2 linked regions of the Aureimonas sp. SA4125 genome follow. The protein of the gene in region 1 interacts with the protein of each later gene in a pairwise test. Links are inferred from orthologs where the notes say so. Each region holds a gene or a part of one and is shown in the gene's direction. Other genes may lie near its edges. The genes, in order: rpe and eno.

The links.
Region 2: the proteins of rpe (region 1) and eno interact in binary tests that used the Escherichia coli proteins (3 or more experiments, as listed by UniProt). The link is inferred for Aureimonas sp. SA4125 from one-to-one orthologs.

What each region holds. Positions count from the first base shown.
Region 1 is NZ_AP025032.1:441,987-457,729, forward strand. What follows is about bases 6,970-9,702. They hold rpe (ribulose-phosphate 3-epimerase), read left to right. Parts: upstream 6,970-7,862; coding sequence 7,863-8,543; downstream 8,544-9,702. Other genes in these bases: cbbX (CbbX protein), read left to right, coding at 6,970-7,804; bluB (5,6-dimethylbenzimidazole synthase), read right to left, coding at 8,840-9,514. Outside these bases: Sa4125_RS02050 (phosphoribulokinase), read left to right, coding at 1-126; tkt (transketolase), read left to right, coding at 141-2,147; Sa4125_RS02060 (phosphoglycerate kinase), read left to right, coding at 2,144-3,370; fba (class II fructose-bisphosphate aldolase), read left to right, coding at 3,382-4,464; Sa4125_RS02070 (form I ribulose bisphosphate carboxylase large subunit), read left to right, coding at 4,595-6,055; Sa4125_RS02075 (ribulose bisphosphate carboxylase small subunit), read left to right, coding at 6,160-6,582; more of cbbX, read left to right, coding at 6,878-6,969; Sa4125_RS02100 (acyl-CoA dehydrogenase family protein), read left to right, coding at 10,489-11,625; mmsB (3-hydroxyisobutyrate dehydrogenase), read left to right, coding at 14,025-14,885; Sa4125_RS02115 (NADH:flavin oxidoreductase), read left to right, coding at 15,017-15,743. UniProt on the Escherichia coli protein: Catalyzes the reversible epimerization of D-ribulose 5-phosphate to D-xylulose 5-phosphate.
Region 2 is NZ_AP025032.1:2,389,028-2,404,864, reverse strand. The notes cover bases 9,479-12,305. They hold eno (phosphopyruvate hydratase), read left to right. Parts: upstream 9,479-10,166; coding sequence 10,167-11,444; downstream 11,445-12,305. Other genes in these bases: Sa4125_RS11090 (formate/nitrite transporter family protein), read right to left, coding at 11,622-12,305; Sa4125_RS11100 (VOC family protein), read left to right, coding at 9,479-10,077. In the rest of the region: gephyrin-like molybdotransferase Glp, read right to left, coding at 1-1,129; cyclic pyranopterin monophosphate synthase MoaC, read right to left, coding at 1,126-1,614; indole-3-glycerol phosphate synthase TrpC, read right to left, coding at 1,611-2,423; trpD (anthranilate phosphoribosyltransferase), read right to left, coding at 2,420-3,445; Sa4125_RS11120 (SurA N-terminal domain-containing protein), read right to left, coding at 3,442-5,331; tpiA (triose-phosphate isomerase), read left to right, coding at 5,568-6,323; Sa4125_RS11105 (CTP synthase), read left to right, coding at 7,272-8,900; more of Sa4125_RS11100, read left to right, coding at 9,166-9,478; more of Sa4125_RS11090, read right to left, coding at 12,306-12,518; Sa4125_RS11085 (septum formation initiator family protein), read left to right, coding at 12,744-13,064; pdhA (pyruvate dehydrogenase (acetyl-transferring) E1 component subunit alpha), read left to right, coding at 13,359-14,303; Sa4125_RS11075 (pyruvate dehydrogenase complex E1 component subunit beta), read left to right, coding at 14,317-15,753; Sa4125_RS11070 (pyruvate dehydrogenase complex dihydrolipoamide acetyltransferase), read left to right, coding at 15,766-15,837. UniProt on the Escherichia coli protein: Catalyzes the reversible conversion of 2-phosphoglycerate (2-PG) into phosphoenolpyruvate (PEP). It is essential for the degradation of carbohydrates via glycolysis.

The sequences.
Region 1 (15,743 bases):
CCGAACTCGTTCATGTCGAGAGCAAATTCCATCGTGGCGCCGGGCAACAAACTCGATCTCGCCATGCAACTGATTTTGACGCCGCTGATCCTGCAGCTCACCGAGCGCAAGCGCCGTGCGTCCTGAACATCGAGGCCCAAATGTCTGAAGTCAAAACCCAGTCCCCCGCAGCCGACGCGCCCGGCGACCATCCCCGCAACATGGCGAACGCCATCCGCGCGCTGGCCATGGATGCGGTGCAGAAGGCCAATTCCGGCCATCCCGGCATGCCGATGGGCATGGCCGATGTCGCCACCGTGCTGTTCCAGGATTTCATCAAGCTCGATCCGTCGAACCCGTCCTGGCCCGACCGCGACCGCTTCGTCCTGTCGAACGGCCACGGCTCGATGCTGCTCTATGCCGTCCACTATCTCCTCGGCTATGCCGACATGACGATCGACCAGCTGAAGCAGTTCCGCCAGTTCGGCGCCAAGACCGCCGGCCATCCCGAATACGGCCATGCTCTCGGCATCGAGACGACGACGGGCCCGCTCGGCCAGGGCCTCACCACCGCCGTCGGCATGGCGCTCGCCGAGCGCATGCAGAACGCCCGCTACGGCGACGATCTCGTCGACCACTACACCTATGTCTTCGTCGGCGACGGCTGCCTGATGGAGGGCATCAGCCACGAGGCGATCGATCTTGCCGGCCATCTGAAGCTCTCCAAGCTGATCGTCCTCTTCGACGACAACGGCATCTCGATCGACGGCAAGACCTCGCTCGCCACCTCCACCGATCAGGTCAAGCGCTTCGAGGCCTCGGGCTGGCATGCCGAGCAAGTCGACGGCCATGATCCCGACGCGGTGCGCGCCGCCATCGCCCGGGCCCGCGCCGCCGACAAGCCGTCGATGATCGCCTGCAAGACCATCATCGGTTTCGGCTCGCCGAAGCTTGCCGGCTCGGAGAAGAGCCATGGCGCCGCGCTTGGCGACGAAGAGATCGCCGCGACGCGCAAGCAGCTGCTCTGGACGTCCGAACCCTTCGCCATTCCGGACGAAGTCATCGCCGGCTGGCGCGAGGTCGGCAAGAAGGGCGCCGCCGCTCGCGCCGAATGGGAGGCACGCCACGCGGCGTCGCCGAAGGCCGCTGCCTTTGACGCCGGACTGGCCGGCGACATGCCGGCCGACTTTGCCGCCAAGATGAGCGCCTACCGGGCCAAACTCTCGGAAGACAAGCCCAAGCTCGCCACCCGCAAGTCGTCCGAGGCGACGCTCGAGGTCGTCAACGGCCTGACCGATCTCACCATCGGCGGCTCGGCCGACCTCACCCACTCGGTCTTCACCCTGACCAAGGGCATGCACAGCGTGCAAGCCGGTCACTACGACGGCCGCTACCTCCATTACGGCATCCGTGAGCATGCGATGGCCGCGGTGATGAACGGCCTCGCTCTGCATGGCGGCTTCATCCCCTATGGCGGCACCTTCATGGTATTCGCCGACTATGCCCGCGGCGGCATCCGCCTGTCGGCGCTGATGGGGCTGCGCGTCGTCTACGTCTTCACCCACGACTCCATCGGTCTTGGCGAGGACGGCCCGACGCACCAGCCGATCGAGCATCTCGCCATGCTCCGGGCGACGCCGAACATCCTCGTCTTCCGCCCGGCCGATGCCATCGAGACCGCGGAATGCTGGGAAATCGCACTGACCGAGCGCCACCGTCCCTCCGTCCTGTCGCTGTCGCGACAGAACCTGCCGACGGTCGCCGGCGGCGCTTCCGAGAACCGGTCGCGCAAGGGTGCCTATGTCCTGCGCGAGGCCGACGGCGAACGCCAGGTGACGATCCTGGCGACCGGCTCGGAAGTCGAGATCGCGCTGGCCGGCGCCGACAAGCTCGCCGCCGAGGGCATCAAGGCCGCCGTCGTCTCCATGCCCTCCTGGGAGCTCTTCGCCGAACAGGACGAGACCTACCGCGCCTCGGTCCTCGGCACCGCGCCGCGCATCGCCGTCGAGGCCGCCGCGCGCTTCGGCTGGGACCGCTGGATCGGGGATACCGGCCGCTTCATCGGCATGAACTCCTTCGGCGCCTCGGCGCCGGCGCCGCTCCTCTACGAGCATTTCGGCATCACCGCGGACGCGATCCTGTCGGCCGGCAAGGAACTGGCGCATTGAGCGCCGGGTCGCTGCGCCCGATCGAGGGCGTCGACGTCCGGGGCAAGACGGTGCTGATCCGCGCCGACGTGAACGTGCCGATGAAGGACGGCGTGATCACCGACGCGACGCGCCTCGAGCGCTTCGCGCCGACTGTCGCAGGCCTTGCCGACCGCGGGGCGAAGGTCGTGGTGCTCAGCCATCTCGGCCGCCCCAAGGGCGAGCGCAACATGGCCTTCACGCTGGGACCGGTCGCCGAGAAGCTGGGCGATATCCTTGGCCGTCCGGTGCAGTTCGCCTCGGACTGCGTCGGGCCGGAGGCCGAGAGGGTCGTCGGCAGCCTGAAGGATGGCGAGATCGCCGTCCTCGAAAACCTGCGCTTCCACAAGGGCGAGGAGGAGAACGACCGGAGCTTTGCCCTGCGCCTTTCGGTCGGGGGCGACCTCTACGTCAATGACGCCTTTTCCTGTGCCCACCGGGCGCATGCCTCGACCCACCAGCTGGCGACGATCCTGCCGGCCTATGCAGGGCCTTCGCTGATGGCCGAGGTCAAGGCACTGGAGGCCGCGCTCGACCGGCCGAAGCGGCCGGTGGCCGCGCTCGTCGGCGGCGCGAAAGTGTCGTCGAAGATCGGGGTTCTGGAATTCCTGGTGCCGAAGATGGACCATCTCGTCATCGGCGGCGGCATGGCCAACACCTTCCTCGCCGCCCTCGGCAACGATGTCGGCAAGTCGCTCTACGAGGCCGATGCGATGGAGACGGCGGAGAAGGTCATGGCGATGGCGGCGGAATCCGGCTGCCAGCTGCACCTCCCGGTCGACGTCGTCGTCGCCCGCGAGTTCAAGGCGAACGCCGCGAACGAGACCGTCGGCGTCGATGCCATCCCATCCGACGCGATGGCGCTCGATGTCGGGCCGAAGACGGTCGCCGAGATCGTCGCGGCACTCGCCACCTGCTCGACTCTCCTCTGGAACGGCCCGCTCGGGGCCTTCGAGATCGAGCCCTTCAACGCCGCGACGAACGCCGTGGCGCAGGAGGCGGCGCGGCTCACCAAGGCCGGCAAGCTCGTGACGGTCGCGGGGGGCGGGGACACCGTCGCGGCGCTGAACGCGGCCGGCGCTTCCGATGATTTCACCTATCTGTCGACCGCCGGCGGCGCCTTCCTCGAATGGCTGGAAGGCCGCGACCTGCCCGGCATCGACATCCTCAAGACCCAGTCGACGCTCGCCGCGTCGGCCGACTAGGAGACCTGCCCATGGCCAAGATCACGCTGCGCCAGCTTCTCGACGACGCCGCCGAGCACGACTACGGCGTCCCGGCCTTCAACATCAACAATATGGAGCAGGGCCTCGCCATCATGCAGGCGGCCTCGGCCTGCGACGCCCCGGTCATTCTGCAGGCCTCGCGCGGGGCCCGCACCTACGCCCACGACATCATGCTGTCGAAGATGATGGACGCGCTGGTCGAGATCCACCCGACCATTCCCGTCTGCATCCACCAGGACCATGGCAATGACGAGGCGACCTGCCTGACGGCGATCCGGCACGGCTTCACCTCGGTGATGATGGACGGCTCGCTGAAGGCCGACGCCAAGACGCCCGCCGACTTCGAATACAATGCCGGCATCACCGAACGGGTGACGCACATGGCGCACTGGGTCGGCGCCTCGGTCGAGGGCGAGCTCGGCGTGCTGGGCTCGCTCGAGAGCGGCCAGGGCGAGGCCGAGGACGGCCACGGGGCGGAGGGCGTCCTCAGCCACGACCAGCTTCTGACCGATCCCGACCAGGCGGTCGAGTTCGTGCGGCGCACGGGCGTCGACGCTCTCGCCATTGCCATGGGCACCTCGCACGGCGCCTACAAGTTCACGCGGCAGCCGGATGGCGAGATCCTCGCCATGGGCATCATCGAGGAGATCCACCGCAAGCTGCCGAACACGCATCTCGTGATGCACGGCTCCTCCTCGGTGCCGCAGGAACTGCAGGACATCATCAACCGCTACGGCGGCGCAATGCCCCAGACCTGGGGCGTGCCGATCGAGGAGATCATCCGCGGGATCCGGCATGGCGTGCGCAAGGTCAACATCGACACCGACTGCCGCATGGCCATGACCGGGCAGTTCCGCCGCGTGGCGATGGAGAAGCCGCAGGAGTTCGATCCGCGCAAGTTCCTGACCCCGGCCATGGATGCGCTGCGCAAGCTGTGCATCGAGCGCTACGAGCAGTTCGGCACCGCCGGCAAGGCGGCGCGGATCAAGCCGATCTCGCTCGACGACATGGCGGCCCGCTACGCCTCGGGCGAGCTGGCGCCGAAGATCGCGCTGCGAGAGGCGGCCGAGTAGGCCGCCGAACGGGCCGGCGGCACAAAACCGCCGGCCAACCAAGGCGGGATGTAGGTCGATAGTAAGCCGGCTTACTAAAACACTGCTGAATTTTCGACACGTCACGCAACGGATATTTGGGAGAATGGACATGCAAGAGAAGTCGCAGACCGTCACCGGCAAGGACCGCTACAAGTCCGGCGTCATGGAATACAAGAAGATGGGCTACTGGGAGCCCGACTACGAGCCGAAGGACACCGACATCATCGCCTGCTTCCGGATCACGCCGCAGGACGGCGTCGATCCGATCGAGGCGGCCGCCGCCGTCGCCGGCGAATCCTCGACCGCGACCTGGACCGTCGTCTGGACGGACCGCCTGACGGCCGCCGAGAAATACCGGGCCAAGGCCTACCGCGTCGACGCGGTGCCGAATGCCGAGGGCAGCTACTTCGCCTATATCGCCTACGATCTCGACCTCTTCGAGAACGGCTCGATCGCCAACCTGACGGCATCGATCATCGGCAACGTCTTCGGCTTCAAGCCGCTGAAGGCGCTGCGGCTCGAGGACATGCGGCTGCCGACGGCCTACATCAAGACCTTCCAGGGCCCGGCCACCGGCATCGTCGTCGAGCGCGAGCGTCTCGACAAGTTCGGCCGGCCGCTGCTCGGCGCGACCGTCAAGCCGAAGCTCGGCCTCTCCGGCCGGAACTACGGCCGCGTCGTCTACGAGGCGCTGAAGGGCGGGCTCGACTTCACCAAGGACGACGAGAACATCAACAGCCAGCCCTTCATGGATTGGCGCGAGCGCTTTCTCTACTGCATGGAGGCGGTGAACAAGGCGCAGGCCGCGACCGGCGAGATCAAGGGAACCTATCTGAACGTCACCGCCGCGACCATGGAGGACATGTACGAGCGCGCCGAGTTCGCCAAGTCACTCGGCTCGACCATCATCATGATCGACCTCGTCATCGGCTGGACGGCGATGCAGTCCATGGCGAAATGGGCGCGGCGCAACAACATGATCCTGCATCTCCACCGCGCCGGCCACTCGACCTATACGCGCCAGAAGATCCACGGCGTCTCCTTCCGCTGCATCGCCAAGTGGTCGCGGCTCGCCGGCGTCGACCACATCCATGCCGGCACCGTCGTCGGCAAGCTCGAGGGCGATCCAGCGACGACGAAGGGCTATTACGACATCTGTCGCGACGAGTTCACGCCGCAGAACCTCCAGAACGGCATCTTCTTCGACCAGCCCTGGGCGTCCCTGAACAAGATGATGCCGGTTGCTTCCGGCGGCATTCATTGCGGCCAGATGCACCAGCTGCTCGACCTTCTCGGCGAGGACACGGTGCTGCAGTTCGGCGGCGGCACGATCGGTCATCCCATGGGCATCGCGGCGGGCGCCACCGCCAACCGCGTCGCGCTGGAATGCATGGTGCTCGCCCGCAACGAGGGCCGCGACATCGTCAACGAGGGCCCGGAAATCCTCGCCACGGCGGCCAAGACCTGCGCGCCGCTGCGCCAGGCGCTGGATACCTGGAAGGACGTCACCTTCAACTACGCCTCGACCGACGCGCCGGACTACCAGGTCACGGCCACCGCCGCCGCCTGACCTGAGCCATCGCCTGCCGGGCGGACTTCGCCCGGCGCAAGATCCCATCCAGCGACCGATCGCCCTCGCGTGGCGACGGCGTTCGACCCGAGAGGAATTCTGTCATGCGCATCACCCAAGGCGCCTTTTCCTTCCTGCCCGACCTCACCGACACCCAGATCGCCGCGCAGGCGCAGTACTGCATCGACAATGGCTGGGCGGTGAACATCGAGTTCACCGACGATCCGCACCCGCGCAACACCTACTGGGACATGTGGGGCCACCCGATGTTCGACGTGCCGGACGCGGCCGGCGTGATGATGGAACTGAACGAGTGTCGCAAAGTCTACGGCAATCGCTATATCCGCATGTCGGCCTTCGATTCCACCCATGGCTGGGAATCGGTGAAGCTCTCCTTCATCGTCAATCGCCCGGCGACCGAGCCCGGCTTCCGCCTCCGCCGCCAGGAGGCCGAAGGCCGGACCATCCGCTACTCGACCGAGGGCTATTCGGTCGACCTGCCGGAGAGCGAGCGCTATTCCTCCTGAGCGCGGCTCCGTCCGGCCGGTCGGTGGGCCGTTTTCCTCCCGGCGGCCCACCGACCACGTTCGACACGATCTTTGCCGTAGCCTTCGCCGCGAGCTTTCTTCTCCCCTCCGGGGAGAAGGTCGCGCCTCTCGACAGTCTCGCGAGCGGGAAGAGGGGCTCCCGCTTTCGCGACGGCGAAACCGGAGCAAGCCGCGGCATTTACCGACGCGCGGTCCTCTCATCCGGCCGCGTCGCGGCCACTTTCTCCCCACTGGAGAGAAGAATGGCGCCATGTTCTTCGATGAAGGAGCCAGCATGAGCACGACACTCGAACCCGAAACTGCCCCGCCGCTCACCGTCGACCTGCGCCGCGAATACGAGGAGGCGGGCGTCGGCGACGTGCTGGACGAACTCGACCGCACGCTGGTCGGCCTGAAGCCGGTGAAGAAGCGCATCAAGGAGACCGCGGCGCTGCTCCTCGTCGAGCGTGCCCGCAAGGCGATGGGCCTCGCGCACGAGACGCCGACGCTGCATATGAGCTTCACCGGCAATCCCGGCACCGGCAAGACCACGGTGGCGCTGAAGATGGCCGACCTCCTTCACCGCCTCGGCTATATCCGCAAGGGACATCTCGTCTCGGTCACCCGCGACGACCTCGTCGGCCAGTATATCGGCCATACCGCGCCGAAGACGAAGGAGATCCTGAAGAAGGCGATGGGCGGCGTCCTCTTCATCGACGAGGCCTATTACCTCTATCGCCCTGACAACGAACGCGACTACGGCCAGGAGGCGATCGAGATCCTGCTCCAGGTCATGGAGAACCAGCGCGACGACCTTGTGGTGATCCTTGCCGGTTATGCCGACCGGATGGACAAGTTCTTCGAGTCCAATCCGGGTTTTCGCTCGCGCGTCGCCCACCACATCGATTTTCCCGACTATTCCGACGGCGAACTCCTGCAGATTTCCGAGGGCATGCTGGAAAGGCAGAACTATACCCTCAGCGACGAGGCGCGGGAGACCCTGGCGCGCTATATCGAGCACCGCCGGGTGCAGCCGCATTTCGCCAACGCCCGCTCGATCCGCAACGCCCTCGACCGGGCGCGGCTTCGCCAGGCGAACCGCCTGTTCGAAACCATCGATGGACCGCTCGGGGCAGAGCAGCTATCGCGGATCGAGGCGGTCGATATCGCCGCCAGCCGTGTCTTCGACCTGAAGCCGGGCCCGGCGGGGACGGCGGCCTGAGCCTGCCCTCAATCTCCGGCCGCGACGTCGGCCGCACAAGTCTGAAAGGGACCTCGTCATGAGCCTGATCATCGCCCCCTCGATCCTCTCGGCGGATTTCTCCCGCCTCGGTGCGGAAGTCGGGGCCGTCGACAAGGCCGGCGCCGACTGGATCCATCTCGACGTGATGGACGGCCATTTCGTCCCCAACATCACCTTCGGCCCGCCGATCGTGAAGGCGATCAGGGCGTCGTCGGCAAAGGTCTTCGACTGCCATTTGATGATCGAGCCGTGCGACCTCTACCTCGAGGCCTTCGCCGACGCCGGCTGCGACATCATCACCGTGCATGCCGAGGCGACAAAACATCTCGACCGCTCGCTGCAGGCGATTCGGGCGCTCGGCAAGAAGGCGGGCGTCTCGCTGAATCCGTCGACGCCGGAAAGCGTCATCGAATACGTCCTCGACCGTCTCGACCTCATCCTCCTGATGACCGTCAACCCGGGCTTCGGCGGCCAGGCCTTCATCCCCTCGGTCGTCGACAAGGTGGCCAGGGTGAAGGCGATGATCGGCGATCGGCCGATCGACATCGAGATCGACGGCGGCGTCACGCCCGAGACCGCGCCGCTCGTCGTCGCCGCCGGCGCCAACGTCCTCGTCGCCGGCTCGGCCATCTTCAAGGGCGGCACGCCCGAGCACTACAAGGCGAACATCACAGCGATCCGCGACAGCGTGCGGGACGGGGTGGCGCGCGCGGCGTAGGGGGAGAGGCGGGCGAGACGCCAACGCTGCTTCTTCTCCCCTGCAGGGAGAAGGTCGCGGCATGTCCTGCCCTGATAGAGTGGTGGCATTTCAGCCCGGATGGATGGGTGACACTTTGTTGGCTGGGAGGACCGGTCGATGGGGTGGCGCGAGAGCAATGCGATGGATGCGCGCATCGAATTTGTGGCGGCGGTGTTGCCGGACGAGGGTCCTTCAGCATCGCCGCCTTCGGCGCCCCTCATCGGCCTGCCGGCCACTTCTCTCCGGAGGGGAGAAGAAGCGCTTTACCATGCCTGTCAGGGCCTCTGCCCCCACCGCTCCTCGAATACCAGCTCTTCCAACGGCAGCCGCTGCCGCCAGCCCTTTGCCGCCAGCTCCGGCCCGGCATGCTGGCGCTCGACATGGCCAACGCAGAGATAGGCGACGATGGCGACGGCCGGCGGAATCTTCAGGATCTCCCGCAGGTCCGGCTCGTGGTAGATCGAAACCCAGCCGACTCCAATGCCTTTTGCCCGTGCCGCCAGCCAGAGATTCTGGACCGCGCAGACGGTCGAATAGAGGTCCATCTCGCGGTTGTGCGTGCGCCCGAGGACGGTGCCGCCACGCTCCCGGTCGCAGGTGACGCAGATGTTCAAAGGCGCCTTCAGGATGCCCTCGAGCTTCAGCTGCCGATAGAGCGCCTGGCTCTCGCCGTCGAAGAGGTCTGCGGCTTCTGCATTGGCGCGGGCAAAAGCGGCGTGGACGCGAGCCCGCGTCTCAAGGCTGTGCAGCAACAGAAAATTCCACGGCTGCATGAAGCCGACCGAGGGCGCCTGATGCGCCGCACCGAGGATGCGCGCGAGCGCTGCCGGATCCACCGGCCCCGGGAGAAACTCGCTTCTGATGTCGCGCCGCGTGGCGATGGCGCGATAGACCGCCGCGCGGTCGGCCTCGTCGAAGGGGCCGGCCGCCGCCAGATCGTCTGCGCTCAACCCCGTCTCCCCCGCCAATGTCGCATTGTCGTCCCCCCGCCCTGTGTCTAGACCTGTGCCATAGGCGACGCGGCAAAGACTAGGCAGTGTGGACAAAGTGTCTGATCCACAATCGGATGGATGCCACGAGAACGAAGCCGAGAAAGCTGTCTGCGGTCTTGTCGTATCGCGTGGCCAGCCGCCGACTGTGTTTCAGCTTTGAGAAGCAGCGCTCGACGAGGTTTCTCAGGCCGTAAATGTATCCGTCAATGACGGGTTGGACCTTGCGGTTTCGCTTTGCGGGGATGACCGCGGCAACGCCTCTGGCCTTGAGGTCGGCAAGGATGAAGTCGGCGTCGTATCCCTTGTCGGCGAGCAGGACACAGGGCTTGGGACCGGGCTGGTCCATGACCGGCGCATAGCCTTTCATATCGGAGACCTGACCGCCGCTCAGCGTGATAGCGACAGGGAGGCCTCGAGCATTGCTGCGGAGATGGATCTTGGTCGAGAAGCCACCACGAGAGCGGCCAAGACTTTGGTCCTGATCCCTTTTTTTAGCGCGCCGGCGGCGTGCTGATGGGCGCGGATAATGGTAGAATCGATCATTTGAACGCTGTCATGACCCGTGCCGATCTCATTCAGCGCCTCCAGTATCACGTCCCAGAGCCCCGCCTGCGTCCAGCGCCGGAACTGGCGATAGACGGAGTTCCAGGCTCCGAAATCGCTGTGTAGATCACGCCACGCCGTCCCCGTTCGGGCGATCCAGAAGACCCCGTCGAGCACCAACCGATGATCGCGAGGCCGTCTACCTCGCCTCGGACCCTTCTCGACCACGAACGGCTCGAAGAAGGCCCATTCCGCATCCGACATCAAACCTCGAACCAACACCGCCCTCCGCAAAGAGCAGCCTTGAATCAGTCAGCAGGTGATTTGGGAATCCCCTTTGTCCACACCGCCTAGGAAGTCCGCCGGCAAGATCGCCCGGGGAGGGCTTCATGGATTTCGCGCTGACCGACGAGCAGACGCAGATCTTCGACCTCGCGCGGGATTTTGCGGTGACGCGGATGGCGCCGCAGGCGCAGGCCTGGGAAGAGGAGAAGGCCCTTCCGGTCGAGGTGCTCGCCGAACTCGGCGCCCTCGGCATGGCGGCGATCACGGTGCGCGACGATTTCGGCACAGGCCTGTCGCGGCTCGATGCGACGCTGATCTTCGAGGGCCTGTCCTATGGCTGTCCCTCGGTTTCGGCCTTCCTGTCGATCCACAACATGGTCGCGGGCATGATCGATGTCTTCGGCAGCCCGGCGCAGCGGGCCGAACGTCTACCGGGCCTGGCGACAATGGAATGCGTCGCCAGCTACTGCCTGACCGAGCCCGGCTCGGGGTCGGACGCCGCGGCGCTGCGCATGACGGCCCGGCGCGACGGCGACGATCTTGTCCTCGACGGCACGAAGAGCTTCATCTCGGGTGCCGGCTTTTCCGACCTCTACCTTGTGATGGCGCGTACCGGCGAGCCGGGCTCAAAAGGCATTTCCGCCATCCTCGTCGACAAGGGAACGCCCGGCCTCTCCTTCGGCGCTGAGGAGCGCAAGATGGGCTGGATCGCCCAGCCGACGGCCGAGGTGCGCTTCGACGCCTGCCGCGTGCCGGCGACGAACCTTCTCGGCGAGCCGGGCAGGGGCTTTGCCTACGCCATGCAGGGCCTCGACGGCGGCCGGCTCAGCATTTCCGCCTGCGCCCTCGGCGCGGCCCAGGCGACGCTCGACAAGTCGGTCCGCTACCTGAAGGATCGCTCCGCCTTCGGCCAGAAGCTTGCCGACTTCCAGGCGCTGCAGTTTCGCCTCGCCGACATGGAAACGGCGCTGCAGGCCTCTCGCATCTTCCTGCGCCAGGCGGCCTGGAAGCTCGACACCAAGGCGCCGGACGCGACGAAATTCTGCGCCATGGCCAAGCGCTTCGTCACCGACGCCGCCTTCGACGTCGCCAACCAGGCCCTGCAACTACATGGCGGCTACGGCTACCTCGCCGATTTCGGTATCGAGAAGATCGTTCGCGACCTGCGCGTCCACCAGATCCTCGAGGGCACCAACGAGATCATGCGTCTCATCACCGCACGGGCCCTGCTGGCCGAATAGAAAATGCCCAAATGGCGGCGACGGGAACGATTGAGCGTGGTCACGGTCGGGCCGTGGCGGCGTTTTGCTTCGATGACTGCTTGCTATATTGTGCGTTTTCGTACGGATCGCCGACGATGAATTAAAATGGCTCAATGAGCGCTTATTTCTGACCGATATAAAGAGAATATAGATGGTGAGGGAGTAATTCACTCGGTGTCTGAGAGCAATTTCAGATCCTTTGCGAAATCGCCGCTCCGGTCTGGGCTGCGGAATGGAGAATGCCTGCGTGCCAAGAATTTCCGAGGGGCTGCGTCTTTCTTCGCTTCGTGAGATGAACCTCGTCGGTGCGCCCCCCAGCGAGAGTTTCGATCGGATCACGCGAACGGCCAGCTTGCTGTTCGGACTGCCGTTTGCCGCGATCACCCTGGTTGACAACGATCGTCAGTGGTTCAAGTCGTGCATCGGAATCGACCCGTCATGGGCGCTCCACGGCGAGTCTCCGTGCTCGCTGGTGGCCGAGACGACCGATTCTCTCGTCATCTCCGATCTGGCCACCGATACGATCTTTCGAGGCGGCGAACTGGTGCGCCGCGGCATTCGCTTCTACGCCGGCGTGCCGCTGCTGACCCGCGACGGCCATGCCCTTGGCACCCTGTGCGTGCTCGGCTCCGAACCGCGGACGGCCAGCGCAGCCGAGATGACGGCGCTCCATGATCTCGCCGCCATGGCGATGGCGCAGTTCGAACTGCATTACGCCTTCGGCCGAATCGACCCGACCAGCGGTCTGCCCAACCGGCTGCAGTTCGTCGAAGATCTGGAGGATCTCGCCCATGCTGAGCCGGGCGTCCAGCGCCTGGCGGTGCTGGTCGACCTGGCGGAGATGGCTGAGCTCAACCACTTTTCCCGCGTCATGGGCTATTCCCATGTCGATCGCATGGTGAAGTATGCGGCGGACCTGACCCGGGAAAAACTGGGCAGGGGACGCATCGCCTATCATGTCTCGGCGACCCAGTTCGCCTTCCTGGCGCCGGCGGGGACCCAACTGTGCGACTATCTTCGGACCGCCGCTGCCGGCGTGATGGAAACCCAGTCGCTTTCCTGCTTCCGCTTCATCGCCACCACCGTTATTGGCGTCGCGCCTTTCACGCCGGGTGCTGGCAGTGCCGAAGATCTCCTGCGGGGATTGCACAGTGCCGCCCTGGAGGCGCGCGCCACGGGCGCGCCGGTCAGCGTCTACTCGTTGGAGAGCGATGCGGTGCATCGCCGCCGTTTCCAGCTCCTCCAAGACTTCGACGCGGCTCTCGCCGATCCGTCGCAGCTTCGCCTGGTGTTCCAGCCGCGGGTCGATCTCGCCCACGGTGCCTGTGTCGGGGCCGAGGCGCTGCTGCGCTGGACCCATCCGACCCTCGGCAACATCCCGCCCGGAGAGTTCATCCCGACCGTCGAGCGTTCGACTCATGCCCGCGCCTTGACCGCCTGGGTGGTCGATACCGCGGCCCGGCAGCTGGCCGCCTGGCGTCGGCAGGGGCTGAACCTCACCCTCTCGCTTAATATTTCAGCGGCCAACCTCCAGGAGGCGGATTTCGCCGATCGGGTCGGCCGGATCCTGTTGCAGCACGAGATCGCGCCTGAGGATATCGAACTGGAGATGACGGAAAGCGCCGTCATGAAGGATACCGGCCTTGCCTTGCAGCAGCTGAACGCCTTGGCGCTTCTCGGCGTGCGCCTCGCCATCGACGATTTCGGCACCGGCTACAGCAGTCTTGCCTATCTGCAACGCCTGCCGATGCATGTCGTGAAGATCGACCAGTCGTTTATCCGGGATGTGAGTTTGGATGACCGCGCGCGAAAGCTCGTGGGTGCGATGATCGCGCTCTCACGCGATCTCGGACTGCGGTGGTTGCCGAGGGCGTCGAGGCGGAGGAAACGGCCGAGCTTCTGCGCGACATGTCCTGCGAGGAGGCGCAGGGTTATTTCTTCGCCCGGCCGATCGAGGCGGCGGAGTTTGCTCCCTGGATGGCCTCGCATACGGGAGAATCCGTCGCGGCCTGACGTTTCCCGGCGGCCGTGTCAGACTCCCGCATCGTCTCAACTCCCCAATTGTGGGAGGGGGCGGTGGCGGACCGTATGAATGTCTTGCAATTTGCTGGTTCTCAGCGGCCCGGTACTCAGGGCCGCGGACGACATCTTCTGCCCATGCCAGATCTTTTGTTCCGCGCCCATGCCCCCTCCGCGGAAAGCGCTGTCCACGCACGGTTTCCGCGCCATCGCCCTGATCGTCGCCACCACCATGTTCATGGAGCCAGGCCCGACGATATCCGGTCCATCATCGCTGTTGCGACCGCGAGGACTTGCTCCCTTCCCAGGTCACGGCGATGATCGCGCAAGGCCGACAGGGCTCTGCGGGAGAGGGATTCATGAAAATCGGCTTTATCGGCCTTGGCAATATGGGCGCGCCGATGGCGGCAAACCTGGCGGCGGCAGGCCACGCCGTGACGGGCTTCGACACTGCGGGCGTTTCGGTCGACGGCGTCGCGCCGGCGGCCACGATCGGCGCGGCGGTGCAGGGCGCCGAGGCCATTTTCACCATGCTGCCGAACGGCGCCATCGTGCGCGACGTGCATGCGCAAATCGTGGCGGCCGCCCGGCCCGGTGCCCTTCTCGTCGATTGCTCGACCATCGACGTCGAAAGCGCCCGCGCCGTGCACGATCTGGCGGTCGATGCCGATCTGATCTCGCTCGACGCCCCGGTCTCCGGCGGCACCGGCGGCGCCGCGGCTGGAACCCTGACCTTCATGGTTGGCGGTGCGGAAGGGGCGTTCGAGGTGGCTCAGCCCCTCTTCGACATCATGGGGGCGAAAGCCGTGCATTGTGGCGCAGCCGGCGCGGGGCAGGCGGCCAAGATCTGCAACAACATGATCCTCGGCATTTCGATGATCGCGGTCTGCGAGGGGTTTCACCTCGCCGACAGCCTCGGCCTGTCGCGCCAGGCGATGTTCGACGTGGCATCGACGTCGTCGGGGTCGTGCTGGTCGCTCAACAGCTACTGCCCGGCACCCGGCGTCGGGCCGACGACGCCCGCCGACAACGGCTATCGGCCGGGCTTTGCGACCGAGCTCATGCTGAAGGACCTGACGCTTGCCGCCGATGCCGCGCGGGCGAGCGGCGCCCATGCCGAACTCGGCGAGCACGCGCGCGCCATCTATGCCGCCTTCGACGCCGAGGGTGGCCGGGGTCGCGATTTCTCTGCGCTGCTGGAGCATCTCGGGCGCGCCTGACGCGTCCCAGGCGGACCTGTCGCGAACAAGCCAAGATCCGTCTTGGATGGATCGACGGGCAGGGGCGTGCGGCGCATGATGCATCGCTCCCCTTCGCGCAGGTGCCCATGTCCCTTTCCATGCCGATCTCGATGCCGTCCACCAGCGATCCGCTGCTGCAGCCCTTCCAGCTGCGCCACCTCACCCTGAGGAACCGGATCATGTCCACCGCGCATGAGCCGTCCTATTCCGAAGACGGCATGCCGAAGGACCGCTACCGGCTCTACCATGTCGAGAAGGCCAAGGGCGGGATCGCCATGACGATGACGGCGGGATCGGCCGTCGTCTCGCCGGACTCGCCGCCCGCCTTCGGCAATCTCCATGCCTACAAGGACGAGATCGTCCCCTACATGAAGCGCCTCGCCGACGAGTGCCACGACCATGGCGCGGCGGTGATGATCCAGATCACCCATCTCGGCCGGCGTACCGGGGGCACGCAGGGCGACTGGCTGCCGGTCGTCTCCGCCTCGCCGATACGCGAGCCGGCACACCGCTCCTTTCCGAAGGAGGCCGAGGACTGGGATCTCGAGCGCATCGCCAGGAACTACGGCGAGGCGGCGCAGCGCATGCAGGCCGCCGGCCTCGACGGCGTCGAGATCGAGGCCTATGGCCACCTTCTCGACAGCTTCTGGTCGCCCGCAACGAACCGGCGGACAGACGAGCACGGCGGTTCGCTCGACAACCGGCTGCGCTTCACCTGGATGATCGTCGACGCCGTGCGTAAGGCCGTCGGCCCCGACTTCATCGTCGGCACGCGCATGGTCGTCGACGAGGCCTGGGACATCGGCCTCTCGAAGTCCGACGGGATAGAGATCGCGC
Region 2 (15,837 bases), 1.9 Mb from region 1 along the record:
GGGCATAGACCGAGAGGAGGGAGGAGTCCTGGCGTGTGATGGGCATGACGACCGGTGTCAGGGCCTCTCTCTCGCCAAGCGTCGCGCGGATGAAATCGGCACGCAGATCATTGGCCGGCATATCGGTGCCGAGAACGGCGTTGCGGTACATCGGAGCGCTCGGGCATCCGGCCAGCGTCGATACGAGGGGTCTCAGGAAGAGCGTCGCCGCCACGAGGCTGGACGCGGGATTTCCGGGAAGTCCGACAAGTCGCATCGAGCCGATGCGACCTGCCATCAGCGGCTTGCCCGGACGCATGGCGACCTTCCAGAAATCCGGCGTGACGCCCTTCTGCGCGAACACGTCGGCGACGAGGTCGTGGTCCCCGACGGAGGCGCCGCCGATGGTGACGAAGATGTCGACGTGCTCGGCGAGGGCGCGGTCGAGAAAGCCGCCGATCTCGGCGGCATCGTCGCGCGCGATGCCGTAGTCGAGGGCCACGCCGCCGGCCGACGTCACCATCGCCGCGACGCCATAGGAATTCGACGCGACGATCTGCGACGGACCGATGCTCTCGCCGGGCAGGACGAGCTCGTCGCCGGTGGCCAGCACCGCGATGCGCGGACGCCGTCGGACCGACACCTCGGGGTATCCGCCGCTGGCAGCCAGCGCGATCGCCCCGGCGGACAGGCGCGTCCCCGCCGGCTGCAGCACGGCGCCGGCGGAAAAATCGGCACCGGCGCTGCGGATATGGCGTCCGGGGACGGCGGCCTCCAGAAGCAGGACCTCGCCGTCCGAAACCCGGTCGGCGTTTTCCTGGATGACGATGGCGTCGCATCCCTCCGGCACAGGCGCGCCGGTGAAGATGCGGACGGCCTCGCCAGGGCCGGGGCGCCCCCCGAAGGCGCGCCCGGCGGCTGATTCACCGACGACCCGCAGGCGCGACCCGGAGGCGGTCGCGTCGGACGCACGCAGCGCGTATCCGTCCATCGCCGATGCGGCGAAGGAGGGTTGGGTGCGGAGGGCAGCCAGATCGCTGGCGAGAATGCGGCCGTATGCGGTGTTGAGGCCGATCGTCTCCGTGCCCTCGACGGGGACGGCGCCATCCATCAGGAGGGCGAAGGCAGCCTCGACGGAGATCAGGGTCACGCCGGCTCCGCGGTGGCCGACCAGTCGCCGGAACGGCCGCCCGACTTCTGGAGCAGGCGGATGCCGGAAATCTCCATGCCGCGGTCGACGGCCTTGGCCATGTCGTAGATGGTGAGGCAGGCGACGCTGACCGCCGTCAGCGCTTCCATCTCGATGCCGGTCTTGCCGCTGACGCGCGCCGTCGCGGTCACGCGCAGGCCCGGCAGCGCGGGTTCGGCGGTGATTTCGACCGAGACCTTTTCCAGCATCAGGGGGTGGCAGAGCGGGATGAGATCGGCGGTCTTCTTCGCCGCCATGATGCCGGCAATGCGCGCGACGGCGATGACGTCGCCCTTCTTGGCGCCTCCCGCCTCGATCAGCGCCAGCGTCTCCGGCGCCATCAGCACCAGCCCTTCGGCGCGCGCCACGCGAACGGTTTCGGCCTTGTCGCCGACATCCACCATGGCGGCCGCGCCCGTGGCGTCGAGATGGGTGAGCCCGCTCACGCGGCGGTCCCGACCGGCTGCCGCGCGAGGAGGTGGCGCGTGGCGGCCTCGACGTCGTCCTGCCGCATCAGGCTCTCGCCGACGAGGAAGGTCGAGATGCCGGCGCGCTGCAGCCGGGCGCAGTCGCTCGGGGTGAAGATGCCGCTTTCGCCGACGAGCAGCCGATCGGGCGGCACGAGCGGCGCCAGTCGCTCGGCGACGGCAAGATCGGTGTCGAAGGTCCTGAGATCGCGGTTGTTGATGCCGATGAGGCGAGAGCGCAGCGTCAGCGCCCGTTCCATCTCGGCCGCGTCGTGCACCTCGACGAGGACGTCCATGCCGAGATCGATGGCGGCCGCTTCGAGATCCGCCGCACAGGCGTCGTCCACGGCCGCCATGATGATCAGGATGGCATCGGCGTTCCACGCCCGGGCCTGCAGCACCTGGTACGGGTCGAAGAGAAAATCCTTGCACAGGGCGGGCAGGGATGTCGCCGCGCGTCCTGCCATGAGAAAGGCCGGGCTACCCTGGAAGGACGGCCCGTCGGTGAGGATGCTGAGGCAGGCGGCGCCGCCGCGCTCGTAGGCGCGGGCGAGAACCGGCGGGTCGAAATCGGCGCGGATGAGGCCCTTCGACGGGCTGGCCTTCTTGACCTCGGCGATCAGCGCGAAGTCGCCGGCGGCATGCTTGCGGCCGAGGGCGTCGGCAAATCCGCGCACCGGATCGGCGGCGCGCGCCAGTGCCAGCATCTCGCCTTCCGGCCGGGCCGCCTTCGCGGCGGCGATCTCCTGTCGCTTGTAGGTCTCGATGGCTTTCAGGATGTCGGTCATGCCGCGCCGCCCCGGTTGGTTGCCGCGATGAGGCGGGTGAGGGCGGCAAGTGCCCGCCCGGAATCGATCGAGTCCCGCGCCAGCACCAGGCCAGCCTTGAGGCTCTCGACCCGCCCGGCCATGGCCAGCGCGCCGGCGGTGTTCAGAAGAGCGATGTCGCGATAGGCGTTGATATCGCCTTCCAGCACCGCGCGCAGCGCCACCGCATTGTGCTCCGCGTCGCCGCCCTTGATCTCGGCAAGGTCGGCGCGTCGAAGGCCGAGTTCCTCGGGCTCGATATGGAAGCGGTCGATGACGCCATCGCGGAGCGTGACGATATCGGTGCGTCCGCAGACGGTCATTTCGTCCAGGCCGTCGCCGTAGACGATCCAGGCGTTTCTCGCTCCCAAGGTACGCAGCGTCTCTGCCAGCGGCATCAGCCAGTCCGGCGAGAAGACGCCGACGAGGAGATGCTCGACGCCGGCCGGATTGGCGAGGGGCCCGAGAAGATTGAAGACGGTGCGGGTACCGAGCTCGACGCGGCTCGGGCCGACGAAGCGCATGGCGGCGTGGTGGGTCGGCGCGAACATGAAGCCGAGCCCTGCCTCGGCGATCACGCGCGAGATCTCGGACGGGCTGAGATCGACCTTGACGCCGAGGGCCATCAGGACGTCGGCAGAGCCGGAGCGCGAGGAGAGGGCGCGGTTGCCATGCTTGGCGACGGTGATGCCGCAGCCGGCGAGAATGAAGGCGGCGCAGGTCGAGACGTTCAGCGTTCCGGCGTGGTCGCCGCCGGTCCCGACGATGTCCACCGCGTCGGCGGGCGCCACGACCCTCAGCATGTTTGCCCGCATGACGGCGACGGCCCCCGCGATCTCGTCCACCGTCTCGCCGCGGACCCGCAAGGCCATCAGGAAGCCGCCGATCTGCGACGGGGTCGCTTCGCCGGCCATCATGACGCCAAAGGCCTCCTCCGCTTCGGCGCGCGACAGGGCGGCACCGCCGGCGACCTTGGCAAGAAAGGGCTTCAGCGTGTTCGTCATTGCGGCGAAGCCTGTACCGCGCGGATCGTCGCCGGGTAGGTCACGACCGACGTCTCGCTCTGCAGGCGGTTCACGTAGGACTGGAGAAAGTCGTTCGCCAGCATCGAGTCGAGCTGCGCCGTCTGGCCCTGCGGGAAGTTCGACATCGGATCGGCGGGCGGCGCGACCTGCGTCACCTTGATCAGGAGCTTCGACTGACCGTCCGCGGCATCGGCCGTAGCGACGAGGCCGGAGACCCCGGAGAAGAGGGCGCGGACGCCATCGGCGCCGATCTCGGAGACGCCGCTGCGCCGTGTTACGGCATTGACCGTCTGCTTCGGCAGGGCCTCGCTGGCCGCCAGCGCGTCGAGCGTTTCGCCGGCGTCCAGACGCTTCTTCAGATCTTCGACCTTCACGCCGAGAAGCCGCCGGGTCTCTTCGGCCTTCCAGTCGCCAACGACCTGATCCTTCACCTCGGCCAGCGGCCGGTCATGCGCCTCGTCGATCCTGGTCACGTCGAAGAAGACGAACCCGGTCGAGCCGACGGTGACCGGCGTGTTCTCGACGCCGACATCGCTCTCGAAGGCGACCTTCAGAATCTCTTGCTGTTCCGGCAGATCGGGGACGGTGCTGCCTTCCGGCGTCTGGCCGGCCAGCGAGATGGCGGGAATCGTCTTCACCTCGAGCCCGGCCTCCTTGGCGGACTCGGCGAGGTCGGCGCCGCCGCCGCGGGCATTGTCGTAGGCATCATAGGCCGCACGGACCTTTTCGCTCGCGGCCTGCAGCGATATGTCTCTCCGGATGTCCTCCTGGACCTCCGCGAGCGGCTTCTTGATTTCGGGCTGGATCTCGGTGACGCGCAGGAGGACGGGACCAAAGGTACCATCGACGACGTCCGATACCGCGTTGGCACCGAGCGCGAAGGCGGCGTCGGCGATGGCCGGCACCGGGATCGCGGCCTTCGTCAGAAGGCCGAGCTCCGTGTCGGCGACACTGCGGCCGCTCGCCGTGGCGAGGTCGTCGAACGTCTTGCCGGCGGCCAGCGATACCTTGGCAGCTTCTGCTGCAGGTCGGTCGGGATAGACGATCTGCTGGATCCGCCGCTGTTCGGGTGTCGTGAATTTCTGGCTGTCGGCGTCGTAGGCCGCCTTGATCTCGGCCTCTGTCACGGCAGCCGGGTCGGCGATCGCCTCGGGCGTCAGGGTGGCATAGGCGATGCTGCGGTACTCGGGCGCCGCATAGCGCTGCTTGTTGGTGTCGAAATAGGTCTGCAGGACGTCGTCGGCGGGCTCGGCGATCGGCTGCACCGCGGCGGGCGCGATCGTCAGATAGTCCGCTGTGCGCCGCTCGCCGTTGTAAAGGCCAAAGGCCTGCTTCACGAGTTCGGGGGCCGTCGCGCCCTCGGAGATCGCATCGACGATCTGGCTGCGCACGGCCGCTTGCTCGCGGTTGCGGATGAAGTCGTTTTCCCGCATCCCGACATTGGCCAGGAGATCGCGGAAGTTCGTGCGCGAGAACCGGCCGGCCTGGTCGTGGAAGGACGGGTCGTCGGCGATCAGCCGGGCCAGACGCTCTTCCGAGAGGCCGAGACCGATCTCGCGGCCCTGCTCTTCGAGGACGGCCTCGGCGACGAGCTGGCTGAGGACACGCTGGTCGATGCCGTTCGCGATGGCTTCCTCGCGCGTCGGCCGTCGTTGCAGTTCCTGCGACAGCTGCACTTCGGCCTGACGGTAGGCCAGGCGGTAGTCCTCCGTCGTCACTTCGCTCTCGCCGGCCGTGATGACCGTATTGGACGAGCTGCCGGTGAAGAACTCGGAGAAGCCGGTGACGACGAAAGCGATGATGATAAGACCGAGCAGCAGTTTTGCCACCCCGCCGGAAACGCTCTTGCGAAGGCTGTTCATCATCGATCGGATTCTCCCGCAGACGTCCGCGCGGCGCGAGCGTCTTCATGTCCGCGATTTCAGCTCCATGGTCGCCACGAACGACCGAGGGAGGCCCCGCCGGTGGACGCGTCGGCAGGCTTCACGCTCTATTAGGAAAATGCTGTGCCGGCGCGCAAGTCGGCACCATGATTGATTTCGCGTTTCTCCGCCGCTAGGCAGGCGCAGCGGGGGCGCCGATACGCTTGTTGGAGGATAGAATGGGCAATCGTGCGCTGATCGCAGGCAATTGGAAAATGAACGGCGACAGAGCCGCTCTGGCCGAACTCGGCCGGATCGTCGAAGCACAGGCGGCGCTTGCGGCCCGCTGCGACATGCTGATCTGTCCGCCCGCGACGCTGATCTCGCAAGCCATCGAGGTCGCCGGCAAGGCGGTGGCGATCGGTGGGCAGGACTGCCATTCCGGCGTCTCCGGCGCCCATACCGGCGATATCGCCGCCGAGATGCTCGCCGATCTCGGGGCCAGTCATGTTCTTGTCGGGCATTCGGAACGGCGCGCGGACCATGGCGAGAGCGACGAGATCGTCCGCGGGAAGGCTCTTGCCGCCTGGCGCGCCGGCCTCGTCGCGGTGATCTGCATCGGCGAGACGGAAGACGAGCGCGGCGCCGGCAGGACGCTCGACGTCATCGCCCGCCAGCTCGCGCTCTCGCTCCCGGATGACGTGACGGCGCGGTCGACGGTCGTCGCCTACGAGCCGGTCTGGGCGATCGGGACGGGGAAGACAGCGACAGTCGCCGATGTGGAGGAGGTCCACGGCTTCATCCGCAACACCTTGAACGATCGCTTCGGGCCGGAGATTGGCGTTGCCGTGCGCATCCTCTATGGTGGCTCGGTCAAGCCGTCGAATGCGGCCGAACTTCTCGGCGCCCGCAATGTCGACGGGGCGCTGGTTGGCGGGGCGAGCTTGAAGGCTGCCGATTTCATCGCGATATGCCAGAGCGTGCCGTCGCCCTGAACGCCGTTTGATGCGAAAGCGTTTGGAATAAGTCGAACCCTCCTATAGAAGGCGCGCGTCTCCTCAAAAGTCGTGTGCGAAGCTGATCATGGATACAGTCCTTATTATCATTCATCTGATGATCGTCGTTGCGCTCATCGTCGTCGTGCTGTTGCAGCGCTCGGAGGGCGGGGCGCTCGGCATCGGCGGCGGCGGCGGCGGCCTGATGACGGCGCGTGGCGCCGCGAACGCGTTGACGCGAACGACCGCCATTCTCGCCGGCCTGTTCTTCATCACGTCGCTCGCTCTCGGACTGACGGCCCGTTATGGATCGCAGCCGACCGACATCCTCGACCGCCTGCCGGCGTCGGAGGCTGGCACGGCAGGTGCGGCTGGAGCGGCAGGCGCCGCCAGCGGCAACCTGCTCGACCAGCTCGGCGGCGTACCGACGGACGATGGGGCCGCACCGACGACGCCGGCTGCACCGGACGCCGTCACGCCGACGACCGAAGCGCCTGCATCCGGGGCAGCCGATGCGCCGTCCGCGACACCGGGTGCTGAGACGCCTGCGGTTGGAGCCGACGCGCCCGCTGCGGCGCCGGCGGCACCGAGCGACTTGCCAGCGACGGCGCCGGCCGGCACGGCACCGGTCACCGGCGCCTCGCCGGTGGTGCAGCCGGAAGCGACGGCGCCGGACGCCGCGGTTCCGGATGCGGCCACGTCGCCCGCGGAAACGCCGTCGCCGGATGCCGCTCCTGCCGAACTGGCGCCGTCCGCACCGGCGACAGGCAATGGCGGCTCGGGTGACGCGACGTCCCCCGCAACGTCGCCGGCCGGGCAGGCGAGGCCGGTCCAGTAGGGCCGGACCCGAGCGACAGGTAACCAGCAGGGCGCTCCAAGCGCCCTGTTTCATTTTGCGGCCGGATACGGACTGGCCGAATCGACCCACAGCAGTTAACTGGAAGCCCCATGGCGCGATATATCTTCATCACCGGCGGCGTGGTCTCATCCCTTGGAAAAGGCATCGCTTCGGCGGCCCTCGGGGCTCTCCTGCAGGCACGCGGCTACCGCGTGCGCCTGCGCAAGCTCGATCCCTATCTGAACGTCGATCCGGGCACGATGAGCCCGACGCAGCATGGCGAGGTCTTCGTCACCGATGACGGCGCGGAGACCGACCTCGACCTCGGCCATTACGAGCGCTTTACCGGCCGTCCGGCCAACCGGCAGGACAACATCACCACCGGGCGGATCTACAAGGACATCATCGCCCGCGAGCGGCGCGGCGACTATCTCGGCGCGACGGTCCAGGTCATTCCTCACGTCACCGACGCGATCAAGGATTTCGTCCTCGACGGCAACGAGGAGTTCGACTTCGTCCTCTGCGAGATCGGTGGCACGGTCGGCGACATCGAGGCCATGCCGTTCATGGAGGCGATCCGCCAGCTCGGCAACGATCTGCCCCGCAACGGTGCGATCTACATCCACCTGACGCTGATGCCCTATATCGCCACCGCCGGCGAGCTGAAGACCAAGCCGACGCAGCATTCGGTGAAGGAGCTGCGCTCGATCGGCATCCAGCCCGACATCCTTCTCGTGCGCGCCGACCGGCCGATCCCGGTCGAGGAGCGTCGCAAGATGAGCCTCTTCTGCAATGTCCGCGAGAGCGCGGTGATCCAGGCGCTGGACGTGGCGACGATCTACGACGTGCCGATCGCCTACCATCACGAGGGCCTCGATACCGAGGTTCTCGCCGCCTTCGGGATCGATCCGGCGCCCAAGCCCAAGCTCGATCGCTGGAAGCAGATCTCGCTCGGCATCCACAATCCCGAGGGCGAGGTCACCATCGCCATCGTCGGAAAGTACACCGGCCTCAAGGATGCGTACAAATCGCTGACCGAGGCCCTGCAGCACGGTGGCATTGCCAACAAGGTGCGCGTGAAGCTCGACTGGATCTCCTCCGAGGTCTTCGAGGCCGAGGACCCGACGCCCTATCTCGACCGCGTGAACGGAATCCTTGTTCCCGGCGGCTTCGGCGAGCGCGGTGCCGAGGGCAAGATACTGGCGGCGAAATTCGCCCGCGAACATGCCGTGCCGTATTTCGGCATCTGTTTCGGCATGCAGATGGCCGTCATCGAGGCCGCGCGGTCGCTGGCCGGCATCGCGGACGCCGATTCGACCGAGTTCGGCCCGACGAACGAACCGCTGGTCGGCCTGATGACCGAATGGATGCGCGGCAACGAGCTGGAGCAGCGGGCGCGCGAAGGCGATCTCGGCGGCACGATGCGGCTCGGCTCATATCACGCCGATCTCGCACCGGGATCCCGCATCGCCGAGATCTACGGCGCGACCGACATCACCGAACGCCATCGCCACCGCTACGAGGTGAACCGCGCCTACCGCGAGCGCCTGGAAGCGGCCGGCATGATCTTCGCCGGCATGTCGCCGGACGGCCTGCTGCCGGAGACGGTCGAGTTTCCCGACCATCCCTGGTTCATCGGCGTGCAGTATCACCCGGAGCTGAAGTCGCGCCCCTTCGAGCCGCACCCGCTGTTCCGAAGCTTCATCGCCGCGGCACTGGAGCAGTCGCGGCTGGTCTGACGGATCGTCGCGAAGTGCCGTGTCGCGGGCCAACGGCAACGCTTTTTCTTCTCCCCTCCAGCGAGACGGGAGCGGGGAGCGGGCCGCAAGACCCGCCATTGCACACTGAAGAGCTGTCGCGTCGTCGCCTCCGGCCCCCCTCATCGACCTGCCGGTCATTTCTCTCCGGTGGGGAGAAGAAGCAGCCGACACGTGCGCATCTGCGTGAGTCGCTGGGCCGCGGGGCCAGCGGCCGGGTGCGAGGCTGGAAAAAGAGGTTGCGCAGATGAACGGCGAGAGAGCTCAGACGCAGGGGGCCGGTCCTCCGGCTCGTCGCATCGACCACATCGTCATGCCCGTCACTTCGCTGGATGCTTCGCGCACCTTCTTCGACACCCTCGGCTTTACCGTCGCCCCAAACGCCGCGCATCCCTTCGGGACCGAAAACGCCTGCGTCTTCTTCGCCGACGGCACCTATCTGGAGCCGCTCGCTATCGGCGATCCCGCGGCCTATGCCGAAGCCGGGCAGGGCGGCGCCGTCTTCGTCTCTCGCGATGGCGCCTTCCGGTTCCGGCGCGGCGCGCCGGGCTTTTCCGGCATCGCCTTCGCATCGGACGATGCCGAGGCGGACTGGCGCGCCTTTCGGGCCTCCGGACTTGCCGACGGCGACGTCTTCCAGTTCGCGCGAATATTCGAGGCGCCAGATGGCGCAAGGCGCGAGCTCGGGTTTCGTCTCGCCTTCGCGAACGACCGGCGGGTGCCCGACCTCTTCTTTTTCTGCTGCCAGGCTTTGGCGAGGCCGGGCGATCGATCGGCGCTGACGGTCCATGCCAATGGCGTGACCGGCATGGCGCGGCTCGTCCTCTCGGAGCCACACCCTGCCGATTTCGTCGCGCTGCTGCAGGCGGCCAGTGGCCATACCCCTGTGGCGAGAGAGGATGACCAGACCGGTCTCGGCGCGGCGAACGTCCAGTTCGAGGTGCTGATGCGGTCGACGCTCGCCGAACGCTACGGTGCCATTCGGGGCGCCGAGCGTGGCCTGCGCCTCGAGGGCGTGGTTCTGACGGTTCCCGCGACCGGTCCGGTCGAGGAGCGGGCGCGGCAGGCGGGTATGAGCTTTCGGCACAAGGACGAGCGTCTCGTCATCCCGCTCGCGGACGCAGGCGGCCCCTTCCTTGCCTTCGAGGCCGCGGCCTGACCGCTAGCCCGCGGAATTTCGCGAAACGAGTTCAATCCGTCGCAGGTCTGGTCTAAGAGGCTTCCAACGCGTCAGCAGAGGAGTGGGCCATGACCGCGATCATCGACATCATCGGACGGGAAATTCTGGACAGCCGGGGCAATCCGACGGTCGAGGTCGACGTCATCCTCGAAGACGGCTCCATGGGCCGCGCCGCCGTTCCTTCAGGCGCCTCGACCGGCGCGCACGAGGCGATGGAACTGCGTGACGGAGACGAGCGCTACATGGGCAAGGGCGTGCTCGCCGCGGTCGATGCCGTCAACGGCGAGATCTTCGAGGCGCTGGGCGGTCTCGAGGCCGAGAGCCAGATGCGCATCGACCAGATCCTGATCGAGCTCGACGGCACCGCCAACAAGAGCCGGCTCGGCGCCAACGCCATCCTCGGCGTCTCGCTCGCGGTCGCCAAGGCCGCGGCCGATTCCTCGGGCCTGCCGCTCTACCGCTACGTCGGCGGCGCGTCGGCGCATCTCCTGCCGGTGCCGATGATGAACATCATCAACGGCGGCGCCCACGCCGACAACCCGATCGACTTCCAGGAATTCATGATCATGCCCGTCGGCGCCGAGACCTTCTCGGAAGGGCTGCGGATGGGCGCGGAAGTCTTCCACACGCTGAAGAAGATGCTGAAGAATGCCGGCCACAACACCAATGTCGGCGACGAGGGCGGTTTCGCGCCCAATCTCGGCTCCGCCAAGGAAGCCCTCGACTTCGTGATGCAGGCGATCGACACGGCCGGCTACAAGGCGGGCGAGGACATCTTCCTCGCGCTCGATCCGGCCTCGACCGAGTTCTTCAAGGACGGCGTCTATGATCTGGCCGGCGAAGGCCGCAAGCTGTCGCCCACCGAGATGGCCGCCTATTACGGCGAGCTGGCCGCCGCCTACCCGATCATCTCGATCGAGGACGGCATGGCCGAGGACGACTGGGATGGCTGGAAGGCCCTGACCGAGCAGATCGGCGCTTCCTGCCAGCTGGTCGGCGACGATCTGTTCGTCACCAATTCCGACCGGCTTCGCCGCGGGATCGAGCTCGGCGTCGCAAATTCGATCCTGGTCAAGGTCAACCAGATCGGCACCCTGACCGAGACGCTCGATGCCGTCAGCGTCGCCCACCGTGCCGGCTACACCGCGGTGATGTCGCACCGCTCCGGCGAGACCGAGGATTCGACCATCGCCGACCTCGCCGTCGCCACGAACTGCGGACAGATCAAGACCGGCTCGCTCGCCCGCTCGGACCGGCTGGCGAAATACAACCAGCTCCTGCGCATCGAGGAAGAACTCGGCGACCAGGCGGCCTATGCCGGTCGCTCGATCCTGCGCCGTCGCTGAACGGCGGGAGACGCTGGCATCAGCCTCTCGATTGTGAGGGCCGGGGGAGCATCATCGGCCTGACTTGATCTCCCTCGCACGAAGCGGGGGAGATCCAGAGTAAGCGGCACGGAGGTCGGCCACACCATCACACTCGGCAGTCAGGATTCTCCCGGATGCTTTCTTCCTCGACCAGATTCACTCCACACGCGCTCTTTCGTCGCCAAACACCCGTGACCGCCCGAAAATCCATTCCCGCCAGGTCAGCCGGTCGCCATAACGCTGCAACGAGCTGCTGCTCTCGAGTTCGCCGAACTGGACGTAATTGACGATCGCGACAAAGCCTATGCCGCCGAGCGTGTTACCCAGGAAGACCGGCAGGATGAACTGCGGCCACAGGGCCCAGAACGAGGTTTCGCCCCGGAAGGCGAGGAAGAAGACCTCGACGGACGACGTGACGACGTGGAAGAAGCCGCCGACGCCGATAAAATACATCAGCATCCAGACGATGGTGATGCGGGCCATGGTGTCGCGCGCGGCATGGATCAACCAGACCATCGAGGCGACGACTCCGCCGGCGATCAGGGCCTTCGAGAAGAGCCCCAGCCACGATGTCCCGAGCGCATGGTGTCCCATCTCCACGGCGACATTCAGGGCATCCGTCTCAAGCACCTCGGCGTAGGCGACGATGGCCGCGTCGATCATCGCGCCGATCATGTTGGCGGCAAACACCACCAGCCATAGGCGAAGCAGATTGGCCAGGCTGGCCAGCTTGGTGAGAACCAGAGCCACGGGCGTCAGCGTGTTTTCGGTGAAGAGCTGGTAGCGGCCGATGACGATGACGATGAAACCGATGGGATAGAGAAGATTGCCGAGAATGCCGGGGCTCGCCTCTCCGGCATGATGGGTGAAGATGACTTTTGCCAGGAAGGTCAGGCCGAGCGCCAGCCCGGCCGCAAGCCCACTCCAGAACAGGAACTTGCTCGACGCCGCGAGCTCGTGATCGGCAGTGCCAAGGACACGCGCGAAGATCTCCTCGAAGGCGAAATAATCCGACAGCGTCTCGCCGGTATCGGGCGGTCTTCGCAACGGCAAAGCGGGTGCCTCGATCGCAGCTGTCGCTTCGGACCGGAAGGCGTCATCGTGAGGATTGGGCATCGGCAGGCGCCTTGAATGATGTCGCCGCTCGGGATTCGGCGCCGTCGTCAAAAGAGCGGTTCAACGCATGCGAAGTTCCCCGGGCGCTTCCCGTCGCGACGACGCGACAGGCTTAACCCGGCCTTAAAGCTCCGCTGGCAACATGGCGGGATGGAGAGACCGATGCGCACCAGACAGCACAGAAACTCGAAGATGGGCCGCCTGATCGTGCCCGCGATCACGCTGAGCTTCCTTGCCTATTTCGCCTTCCACGCGCAGAGCGGAAAATATGGCATCGGTTCGAAGGATATCCTGACGGCCGACCTCGCGGCGGGGACAGCGCGCTACGAGAAGCTCCTCGAGCGGCGCGAGAAGCTCGAACGCCGCGTCCAGCTACTCCACGACGGCACGCTCGAGCGCGACATGATCGACGAGAGTGCCCGTCGGCTCTTGGGCTATACTGCCCCGGACGAAGTCACCATCATGCGGTCCTTCGCTAAGTAACCAGTAATAGGTTAAAATTGCTGCGAAGCAGCATTTTAACTGAAATCTGGTGTATTTCTGTGCGTCGCTTGCTCTGCTCTCGTGCCCGCATATACTCCGGCAAAATTTGCATCCAGCCGGGTGCATTGCTGATCGGAGGGCGCGATGGCGACCATCAAGCAGAAGAAGTTCGTCGAGGCCGCAGACGCTGCCGCTCCTGACGGCGCGGCAGAAGTCGTGCGCACCCTCGAACAATTCGATGCGCCGGCGCCGAGCGAGTTCTCGCGCGAGGAGGAGCTGACCGCCTATCGCGACATGCTGCTCATCCGGCGATTCGAGGAAAAGGCCGGCCAGCTCTACGGCATGGGCTTCATCGGCGGCTTCTGCCATCTCTACATCGGCCAGGAAGCGGTCGTCGTCGGCATGCAGATGGCGCTGAAGGAAGGCGACCAGGTCATCACCGGCTATCGTGACCATGGTCACATGCTGGCGACCGGCATGGAATCGCGCGGCGTCATGGCCGAGCTCACCGGACGCCGCGGCGGCTATTCGCGCGGCAAGGGCGGCTCGATGCACATGTTCTCCAAGGAGAAGAAGTTCTACGGCGGCCACGGCATCGTCGGGGCGCAGGTGTCGATCGGCACCGGCCTGGCCTTCGCCAACCGCTACAACGGCAACGACTCGATCTCGCTCACCTATTTCGGCGACGGCGCTTCCAACCAGGGCCAGGTCTACGAGAGCTTCAACATGGCCTCGCTGTGGAAGCTGCCGGTCGTCTACATCATCGAGAACAACCGCTACGCCATGGGCACATCGGTCAGCCGCGCCTCGGCCGAGACGAATTTCGCCCATCGCGGCCTGTCCTTCAAGATTCCGGGCATCCAGGTCGACGGCATGGACGTGCGCGCCGTCAAGGCCGCCGGCGACCTGGCCGCGGCGCACTGTCGCTCGGGCGCAGGTCCCATTATCCTCGAAATGATGACCTACCGCTACCGCGGCCATTCCATGTCCGATCCGGCGAAATACCGGTCGCGCGACGAGGTGCAGAAGATGCGCTCGGACCACGACCCGATCGAACAGGTGAAGCAGCGGCTGATCGAGGCGCACGGTCTGTCCGACGACGAGCTGAAGGCGATGGACAAGAACGTCCGCGACATCGTCGCCGATGCCGCCGATTACGCCCAGAACGACCGCGAGCCCGATCCGTCCGAGCTGTGGACCGATATTTACGCCGACATCGCGCCCCAGGCGACGAAGTAGAGGAACCGGGCACATGCCGACCAATATTCTGATGCCCGCTTTGTCTCCGACGATGGAGGAGGGCACGCTCTCGAAATGGCTGAAGCAGGAAGGCGACAGCGTTGCCGCCGGCGATGTCATCGCCGAGATCGAGACCGACAAGGCGACCATGGAAGTCGAGGCCGTCGACGAGGGCACGATCGGCAAGATCGTCGTTCCCGCCGGCACCGAAGGCGTGAAGGTGAATGCCGTCATCGCCATCCTGCTCGCCGAAGGCGAGGACGCCGCGGCGATGGATGGCGCCTCTGCTACACCTGCAGCTGGCCCTAGGGAGGAGCCAACCCAGGACGCACCGACCAAGCCTGCACCGTCCGAAGCTTCCGGCGAAAAGGCCCAGTCGGAATCGGAGGGCACGAAGGTGCCTGCCGCCGCCAGGGCCAATCCCGAGCCCGACGACAGCGCGCCGGACTATCCGGCCGGCACGGAAATGGTGACGACCACCGTGCGCGAGGCACTGCGCGACGCCATGGCCGAGGAGATGCGCCGCGAGGACGCGGTGTTCCTGATGGGCGAGGAAGTCGCGGAATACCAGGGCGCCTACAAGATCAGCCAGGGCCTCCTGGAAGAGTTCGGCCCGCGCCGCGTCGTCGACACGCCGATCACCGAGCACGGCTTTGCCGGCCTCGGCGTCGGTGCGGCCTTCGCCGGCCTTCGGCCGATCGTCGAGTTCATGACCTTCAACTTCGCCATGCAGGCGATCGACCAGATCATCAACTCCGCCGCCAAGACGCTCTACATGGCCGGCGGCCAGATGGGCTGCCCGATCGTGTTCCGCGGCCCGAACGGCGCCGCCGCGCGCGTCGGCGCCCAGCACAGCCAGGACTTCACCGCCTGGTACGGCCAGATCCCCGGCCTCAAGGTCGTCACGCCCTATTCGGCGGCCGATGCCAAGGGCCTCCTGAAATCGGCGATCCGCGACCCGAACCCGGTCGTCTTCCTCGAGAACGAGATTCTCTACGGCCAGAGCTTCGAGGTGCCGAAGGGCGACGACTGGACCGTGCCGATCGGCAAGGCGCGCATCCACCGCAAGGGTCGCGACGTCACCATCGTCTCCTTCTCGATCGGCATGACCTACGCGATCGCCGCCGCCGAGGAACTGGCGAAGGACGGCATCGACTGCGAGATCATCGATCTCCGGACGATCCGGCCGATGGACATCGAGACGGTGGTGCGGTCCGTCCAGAAGACCAACCGCTGCGTCACCGTCGAGCAGGGCTGGCCGCAGTCCTCGATCGGCTCGCATATCGCTTCCGAGCTGATGGAACGCGCCTTCGACCATCTCGACGCGCCGGTTCTCAAGGTCACCGGCAAGGACGTGCCGATGCCCTATGCCGCCAACTTGGAAAAGCTGGCGCTGCCGACCGTCCAGGACGTCATCGATGCGGTGAAAGCCGTCTGCTACCGCGATTAAGGGAAGAGCCCGATGCCGATCAATGTGACGATGCCGGCCCTTTCCCCGACGATGGAGGAGGGCACCCTCGCGAAATGGCTGGTC